One region of the Massilia sp. UBA6681 genome, then DNA from elsewhere that is predicted to be linked to it. Evidence: predicted binding sites of a transcription regulator. Region 1 holds the regulator's gene; the other holds the start of a gene.
What was found. The regulator sigma-54, encoded in region 1, starts transcription at its own class of promoters, with help from an activator protein. The targets are predictions, from matches to a motif close to TGGCANGNAANCTGCTTT.
Positions count from the first base shown of each region.

Region 1 (4,137 bases):
CGGTGATGCAGGGCATGACGCCCGGCCGGCCGCGCATGACCATCGTCGCCAACCGCGCCCAGCTCTACCATGAAGAGCACCGCGTCGAACTGCTCGGCAACGTCGACATCCAGCGCCCGGCCACGCCGACCAGCGAAGCGCTGCGCGTGCAGACGCAGGCGCTGACCGTGCTGCCCGACGAAGAAATCCTCAAGACCGACCGGCCGATCGAGATGCAGCTGGGGGCCGCCACCGTGACCGGCACCGGCATGGTGGCCAACAACGCGACCCAGAAGCTGCACCTGGCCAGCCGCGGCCAGATCGTCTATCCGCCACGCGCGCAGCGGCAGTAGCGCCGCGCCGCGTCAACCCAGGACAAAGCAAGAACATGAAAAAAATCATCGCTGCCGTATTCCTCAGCCTGGCCGCCTTCGGCGCCTTGGCCGAGCGTGCCGATTCGCTCAAGCAGGCCGTGATCAACTTCGATTCCCTCGACGTCGACGAGGTCACGCAGACCCGCATCCTGACCGGCAACGTCGTGCTCACGCGCGGCACCCTGGTGCTGAAATCCGACCGCGCCCTGGTGAAGGAAACGCCGGAGGGCTACATGAGCGTGACCCTGACCGCCAACAACGGCAAGCTGGCGACCTTCCGCCAGAAACGCGACGGCGGTCCCGACCTGTGGGTCGAGGGCCAGGCCCAGCGCATCGAATACGACGAGCGCGCCGAACTGGTCAAGCTGTTCACCAGCGCCGAAGTGCGCGAGCTGGAGGGCGGCCGCATGACCAACGAGATCAAGGGGCCGTTCATCTCCTACGACAACCGCCGCGAAGTCGCACAGGTGCGCAACGATCCTACCGGCCAGAGCAAGGTGGGCGGCGGCCGCGGCACCCTGATCATCGCGCCCCGCCGTACCACGGCGCCAGCCGAAGGTGCAAAGCAATGACGGCAGCCATGAGCGCAAGCACCGACGCAGCGGCGACCGCGGTCGAAGGCTGCAGCACCCTGATCGTCAAGGGCCTGCAGAAGAGCTACGGCAAGCGCCTGGTGGTGCGCGACGTGTCGCTGCAGGTGGAATGCGGCGAAGTGGTGGGCCTGCTCGGCCCCAACGGCGCCGGCAAGACCACCTCCTTCTACATGATCGTCGGCCTGGTGCCCTCGGACGCCGGCACCATCGACATCAACGGCACCGACATCTCGAGCCTGCCGATCCACCGCCGTGCGGTGCTGGGCCTGTCCTACCTGCCGCAGGAAGCCTCGGTGTTCCGCAAGCTGACGGTGGAGGAGAACATCCGCGCCGTGCTGGAACTGCAGCGCGTGGACGGCAAGCCGCTCACCCGCGACCAGATCAGCGAGCGCCTCGACACCCTGCTGGCCGAACTGCAGATCGAGAAGCTGCGCGAGAACCCGGCGCTGTCGCTGTCGGGCGGCGAACGGCGCCGCGTCGAGATCGCGCGGGCGCTCGCGACCAACCCGCGCTTCGTGCTGCTCGACGAACCCTTCGCCGGCGTCGACCCGATCGCGGTGATCGAGATCCAGCGCATCGTGCGCTTCCTGAAGGAGCGCAACATCGGCGTCCTGATCACCGACCACAACGTGCGCGAGACGCTCGGCATCTGCGACCGCGCCTACATCATCAACCAGGGGGCGGTGCTGGCCTCGGGCCGCCCTGACGACATCATCGCCAACGAATCCGTACGGCGCGTGTACCTCGGCGAGCACTTCAGGATGTAATCAAGAGCACCAGGCATGAAACAGTCTCTCCAGCTACGCACTTCGCAGCACCTGGCGCTCACGCCGCAGCTGCAGCAGTCGATCCGCCTGCTGCAGCTCTCCACGCTCGAACTGCACCAGGAGATCGAGCAGATCCTGCACGACAACCCGCTGCTCGAACGGCTCGACGATCCGCTCGACCGCTCGGTGCGGCTGCTGGCGGACGGCGCGATCAATACCGCGCCGGCGAATGGCGAAGCGCCGGCGCCCCAGCCGCAGGAAGGGCAGGAGGGCGCGAAGGCCGAGCCCGAGGGCGCGGACGGCGAAGACCATGGGGAGCGTGCCGATGCCGATGCGGATTGGGGCGGCGAAGGCGGCGGCGCGCGCAGCGGCGACGACGAGGACGGCCGTCCGCAGCTGGAAGCCGACGGCATCACGCTGCGCGAGCACCTGACGGAACAGATCCGATTGAGCTGCTGCAGCCTGCGCGACCGCGCGCTGGCCGAGCTGGTGATCGATGCGCTCGACGACAACGGCTACCTGGAAGAGCCGCTCGACGACATCCATGCGCGCCTGCCGGCAGAACTCGAGATCGAGATGGACGAGCTGCGCTGCGCGCTGGCGCTGGTGCAGAGCCTGGACCCGGTGGGCGTGGGCGCGCGCAGCGCGGCCGAATGCCTGGCCCTGCAGATCCGCCGCATGCCGGGCGTGCCCCTGGTGACGCGGCGCCTTGCCTTGAAGATCGTCGAAGGCTACCTGACCTGGTTCGCGCAGCGCGAATACACCAAGCTGAAAAAGGCGCTCGACTGCGACGACGAAGACCTGCGCGAAGTGCAGGCCGTGGTCCGCCAATGCAATCCACATCCCGGCGCGGCCTTCGGTTCGGGGGTATCCGACTACGTGGTGCCGGACGTGATCGTGCGCCGCGCCAAGAACGGCTGGCAGGTGTCGCTGAACCCCGACGTCATGCCCAAGCTGCGCGTGAACTCGCTGTATGCGAACCTGCTCAAGCAGGGCAAGAGCGAAAGCCAGATGGGCGCGCAGCTGCAGGAAGCCAAGTGGCTCATCAAGAACATGCGCCAGCGCTTCGACACGATCCTGCGTGTTGCCGAGGCAATCGTCGAGCGCCAGCGCAACTTTTTCAGCCACGGCGCGGTTGCCATGCGCCCTCTTGTTTTGCGTGAGATAGCTGATACACTAGGCCTACACGAGAGCACGATCTCGCGTGTAACCACGCAGAAATACATGCTGACCCCGCACGGCATGTTCGAGCTGAAGTACTTCTTCGGAAGCCACGTCGCCACCGAAGCGGGGGGAGAAGCCTCCTCGACGGCGATCCGCGCGCTTATTGCGCAATTGACAGGAGCAGAAGACCCTAGGAATCCTCTATCCGACAGCAAGATCGCGGAGATGCTCGGGGAACAAGGTATGGTCATTGCGCGCCGGACGGTTGCCAAATACCGCGAAGCGCTCAAGATTCCTCCCGTCAGCCTCCGTAAATCCCTGTAAAGCACTGCCCACTCTCACCTTGTGGCGCGGGCAGGGCACCTTCCCAAAGGAGTGTGTATGAACCTCACAATCAGCGGCCACCATCTCGAAGTCACACCCGCCATCCGTGAATACGTTCAGAATAAGCTCGAGCGCATCACCCGCCATTTCGACCACGTGATCGACACCCACGTGTTCCTCGCCATCGATAACCTCACTGAAAAAGAAAAACGGCAAAAGGCCGAGATCAACCTACAGGTATCGGGCAAGATTCTGCATGTGGCGAGTGCTGCGCAAGATCTGTATGCGGCCATCGACACCTTGATGGACAGGTTGGACAGGCAGGTTCTGAAACACAAATCCATGCTGCAAAATCATAACCACGTGGCGCACAAGCGCCTTCCGGACAACGGAGAAGCCGCTGCCGCGTAATTCATACGGGTAGCCGCAAAACACAGCAAGGGCGTCTGAGGGGACGCCCTTTTTGCTTTTGTACAATACCTGTTACTTTTCTACGCTTCCGTTTGTACAAATGTTCTGTAGAATGCATGTCTTTTCGATCACAGAATACCATCATGACCGATACCGTCCTGACCCGCGTTGCCAACCGCACCGGCGTCATCACGCTCGACCGGCCGAAGGCGCTGAACTCCCTCTCGCTCGACATGGTGCGCGCCCTGAGCGCCATCCTGCTGCAATGGAAGGATGACGCGGGCATCGACGCGGTGGTCATCACCAGCAGCAGCGAGAAGGCCTTGTGCGCCGGCGGCGATATCCGCTTCTTCCACGAGATGGGCCACGTCGGCCCGATGGGCGGCAGCGCGCTGCTGGAAGACTTCTTCACCGAAGAATACGCACTGAACCACCTGATCCACTTCTACCCGAAGCCCTACATCGCCGTGATGGATGGCGTGGTGATGGGCGGCGGCATGGGCATCGCCCAGGGCGGCCCTGGCT
Region 1 covers NZ_DKJX01000031.1:3,855-7,991, reverse strand. The annotation lists gene lptC (LPS export ABC transporter periplasmic protein LptC) at 1-332, shown strand, start outside; gene lptA (lipopolysaccharide transport periplasmic protein LptA) at 368-925, shown strand; gene lptB (LPS export ABC transporter ATP-binding protein) at 934-1,713, shown strand; gene B2R83_RS04095 (RNA polymerase factor sigma-54) at 1,729-3,201, shown strand; gene hpf (ribosome hibernation-promoting factor, HPF/YfiA family) at 3,259-3,612, shown strand; gene B2R83_RS04085 (enoyl-CoA hydratase/isomerase family protein) at 3,756-4,137, shown strand, end outside.

Region 2 (4,137 bases), on a different contig from region 1:
CGGCCCAGCTCGCGCATGACCACGAACAGGTCGACCGCGGTGCCGTCGAATCCGCCCTGGGCTTCCGGCACCGGCAGCGCCGTCATGCCCAGCTCGGCCAGCGTGGCCCAGGCCGCATCGGATGTCCCCTGGCTGGAGGCGACGATGGCGCGGCGCTGCTCGAAACCGTAGTCGCGGCCTATCCAGCGCTTGAGCGCGTCGGCGAACTGGAGCTGCTCTTCCTTGAAGTCGAAATGCATGGTGCTTCTCCTTACAGCCCCAGGATCATCTGGGAGATGATGTTACGCTGGATTTCGTTCGAGCCGCCATAGATGGAGGTCTTGCGGTAATTGAAGTAGTAGGACGCGAGCGGGGCGGCATCGTCGTCGCCCGCGACACTGTGCTCGTGTTCGCCCTCCAGGTAGGCGGGGTCGAAGGGCAAGGCCAGCGGGCCGGCCGCTTCCAGCATCAGCTCGGTGAGGGCCTGCTGGATGTCGGTGCCGCGCACCTTGAGCACCGAGGCCTCGGGTCCCGGGGCCTTGCTGGACTTGGCCAGCACCCGCAGCACGGTCATTTCCAGCGCCATCAGCTCGATCTCCAGGTCCGCGACCTTGGCGCCGAACAGCGGGTCTTCGAGCAGCGGGCGGCCATTCTTCTGCTCGCGGCGCGCCAGGCGCTTGAGGAAGGCCAGTTCGCGCTTGCTGCGGCCGACCGCCGCGATGCCGGTGCGTTCGTGGCCCAGCAGGTACTTGGCGTAGGTCCAGCCGCGGTTTTCCTGGCCGACCAGGTTGGCCGCCGGCACCCGGACGTTGTCGAAGAAGACTTCGTTCACCTCGTGGTCTTCGTCGAGCATGATGATCGGGCGTACCGTAACGCCGGGCGCATGCATGTCGATCAGCAGGAAGGAAATGCCCTCCTGCTTGCGCACGGCTGGGTCGGTGCGGACCAGGCAGAAGATCATGTCGGCGTGCTGGGCCAGCGTGGTCCAGGTCTTCTGGCCATTGACGATGTAGTGCTCGCCCTGCGCATCCACGCCGCGCACGGCCGTGGTCTTGAGCGAGGCCAGGTCGGAACCGGCGCCCGGCTCCGAATAGCCCTGGCACCACCAGTCCTCGCAGGACAGGATGCGAGGGAGGAAATAATCCTTTTGCTCCTGGGAGCCGAAGGCCATGATGACGGGAGCGACCATGTCGATCCCGAAGGGCATCACGCGCGGGGTGCCGGCACGGGCGCACTCTTCCTCGAAGAGATGGCGCTGCACGGGTGTCCAGCCGGGGCCGCCGAACTCGACGGGCCAGCCCGGCGCCACCCAGCCCTGCTCGGCAAGGATCCGGTGCCAGCGGACGAAGTCGTCCTTGCTCAGCCGCAGGTGCTTGAGCACCTTGGCTTGCAGGTCTTTCGGCAAGTGGGAATCGAGGAAGGCGCGGACCTGGTCGCGAAAGGCCAGGTCCTCGTCCGTGTAGTGCAGGTCCATGTCGTCTCCTTGTTATCGCCGCCTTAAAAAGCACGGTCGTTCACAAGGATTGTACCCGACAGTTTTGCTGACTAGTTAGAAATTTGGAAGCATGCAGGACGGACTGCCGCCCTGCATGCGACAGGGTCAGCGGCTGCGGCGGCGGGTGATCGCGCCCGCGCCCATCATGCCCAGCAGCATCAGGGCGATGCTCGAAGGCTCCGGAACTTCGGCCGCCTGGCCTTCCTGGTTGGCGACGTTGCCCAGGCCATTACCCTGGCCGTTGCCGATGCCATTGCCGTTGCCGTTCAGGGCGCCGTTGCCGATGCCGTTGCCGTTGCCGTTGCCGTTGCCGTTGCCGTTGCCGTTGCCGTTGCCGTTGCCGTTGCCGTTGCCGTTGCCGATACCATTCCCGTTGCCATTGCCCGGGAGCTGGCCGGAAGTGCTGTCGTTCATGCCGTTGCCCTGGCCGGCAGGCGGGATGGTGCTCGTGAGACCGCCACCCGTGGCGGGGCCCGGAGCGCTGTTGCCGCCGCCCGAGCTCTGGGTGCCGCCGCCCGTGCTCTGGTTGCCGCCGCCGGTCAAGCCCGGCGCCTTGCTCACGCCATCCGAAATGATGGCGCCATAAGCGTCACCGACCACCGACTTGCCGGTACCCGCGGTGGCGGCCAGGATGCCGTGGCCCGAGGCCAGCAGGTAGTTTGCCTCGATACCGCGCTGGAAGAACAGCTTGGTCTGGCCTTCGACCTGCTGCACGCTGCCGGCGACTTTACCGTACAGGATGTCGGCGAGGCTGGCGTTCGCGGTATGCGACACGCCGGCAACCAGGTTCAGGTTGCCTTGCAGGACACCAGAACCGAGCACGTCGGTACCGTTACCGGTAGTCCAACCGCTGACGACGTTCGACGGCTGCGCAGCCGCGGTGGTGATGGTACCGGCCTGGGCAGTAGCTGCGCCGGCGAGAAGACTGGCGATGACAAGGCGGCGAATTAACATAGCGATAACTCCTGAGTTGATGTGCAATTGTTGTTTTTACAACCGTAGAGTTATCCTACCACAGCTAAAAAAAACTCAGCTTTAAGCCCAGCTCAACAGTGCGCGGGGTATGAATCTGAGAAAAACACTCGAAATTCAGTAGGATTGATCCTACTTGGAGGGTTGGCGGGGGGATGGGTTGGAGCAGTTAACTGTAGGCTTTTGTGCTTTTAAGGCAACTTTGCATCCTAAAGGAAATTGCATGCGAAGCAATTGACGAGGATTTAGCAAAACAAAAGAAAATGGCCAGGCCCTGCAAGCAGGACCGGGCCATGTCACCGGTTCAGGCGGCGCTGTACCGCTCAGTTGCCGTTGCGCGAGACCATGTAAGGCATGGCGCGCGAGGCCAGGCGGGTATCGGTACGCAGCATCCCGACTTCGTCGGCCAGGATGTTGGCGGCTTCCTGCAGCAGGATGTCCTTGGCGTCCTTGGCTGCCTTTTCCGCAGCCAGCTCCGCCTGCAGGTCGCGCTCGTCGTACTGCAGGCCATCGTCCTGGCGCGGCGTGCCGCGCACGGCGGTCACCGCCTTGGCCGGCTTGGTCGGGTTCGGCACCTTGCCGCGCGCTTCCTTGCCGGCCGGGCCTGCCGCCGGCTCGTCGCTGCTGGTGCCGCTCGCGCCGGCCAGGCGTGCTTCGCGCAGCTTGGCGCGGGCATCCTGGGCGTCGCGTTCCTTGCGCCGCACCGTCTCGTTCAGCGAGATCGAGTTCTCCTTGCGGATCTTGAGCACCTCGGCGATGTCTTCCTGCAGGAACTGGAACTCCTTGTCCTTCGCGATACGGGCTTCATGGCGCTTCTGCAGCGGACCGATCAGCTCCTTGAGGTCGCCCGCGGCCGTGTAGCTGGCCGGCTTGATGGCCACCCAGGGCAGCGCGTTGGCATACGAGGACTCGCCGAAGCTTTCCGGGTCGGTCAGCACTGGCAGCTTGATGTCCGGCGTCACGCCGCGCAGCTGGGTGGTGCCGCCGTTGATGCGGAAGAACTGCGCAATGGTCATCTTCAGCTCGCCGTAGCGCACCTTCTCGGCCGGCGAGAAACGGTCCAGGTCGATCAGGGTCTGCACCGTGCCCTTGCCGAAGCTCGGTTCGCCGATCACCAGGCCGCGACCGTAGTCCTGCACTGCGGCGGCGAAGATTTCCGATGCCGAGGCCGAGCCGCGGTTGATCAGGACGCCCATCGGGCCGTCCCAGGCCAGGCCCGGCTGCAGGTCGGACTCGACCTCGACGCGGCCCTGCGCATCGCGCTGCTGGACCACCGGGCCCTTGTCGATGAACAGGCCGGTCAGTTCGATCGCCTCGGTCAGCGAGCCGCCGCCGTTGTTGCGCAGGTCGATCAGGACGTTGTCGACCTTCTCCTTCTTGAGTTCGCCCAGGATGCGGGCCACGTCGCGGGTGGCGCTGCGGTAATCCTTGTCGCCGCGGCGGCGCGCCTCGAAGTCGAGGTAGAAGGTCGGCAGCGAGATCACGCCGATGCGGCGCTTGATGGCGCCTTCCTTGACCTCGATGATCGATTTCTTGGCGGCCTGCTCTTCCATGCTGATCTTCTTGCGCACCATCGACACGCTCACGTGCTTGGCGTCGGGACCGGCGTCGCCGGGCAGGACGTCGAGGCGGACCGTGGTGCCCTTCTCGCCGCGCACCAGCTGCACGACGTCGTCGATGCGCCAGCCGAG
Region 2 covers NZ_DKJX01000105.1:14,544-18,680, reverse strand. The annotation lists gene B2R83_RS19935 (acyl-CoA dehydrogenase family protein) at 1-239, opposite strand, end outside; gene B2R83_RS19930 (acyl-CoA dehydrogenase family protein) at 251-1,453, opposite strand; gene B2R83_RS19925 (PEP-CTERM sorting domain-containing protein) at 1,580-2,428, opposite strand; gene B2R83_RS19920 (carboxy terminal-processing peptidase) at 2,770-4,137, opposite strand, start outside.
Region 2: a site for sigma-54 is predicted at 2,658-2,675, ahead of B2R83_RS19925 (PEP-CTERM sorting domain-containing protein). Genes of this name have one in related genera too.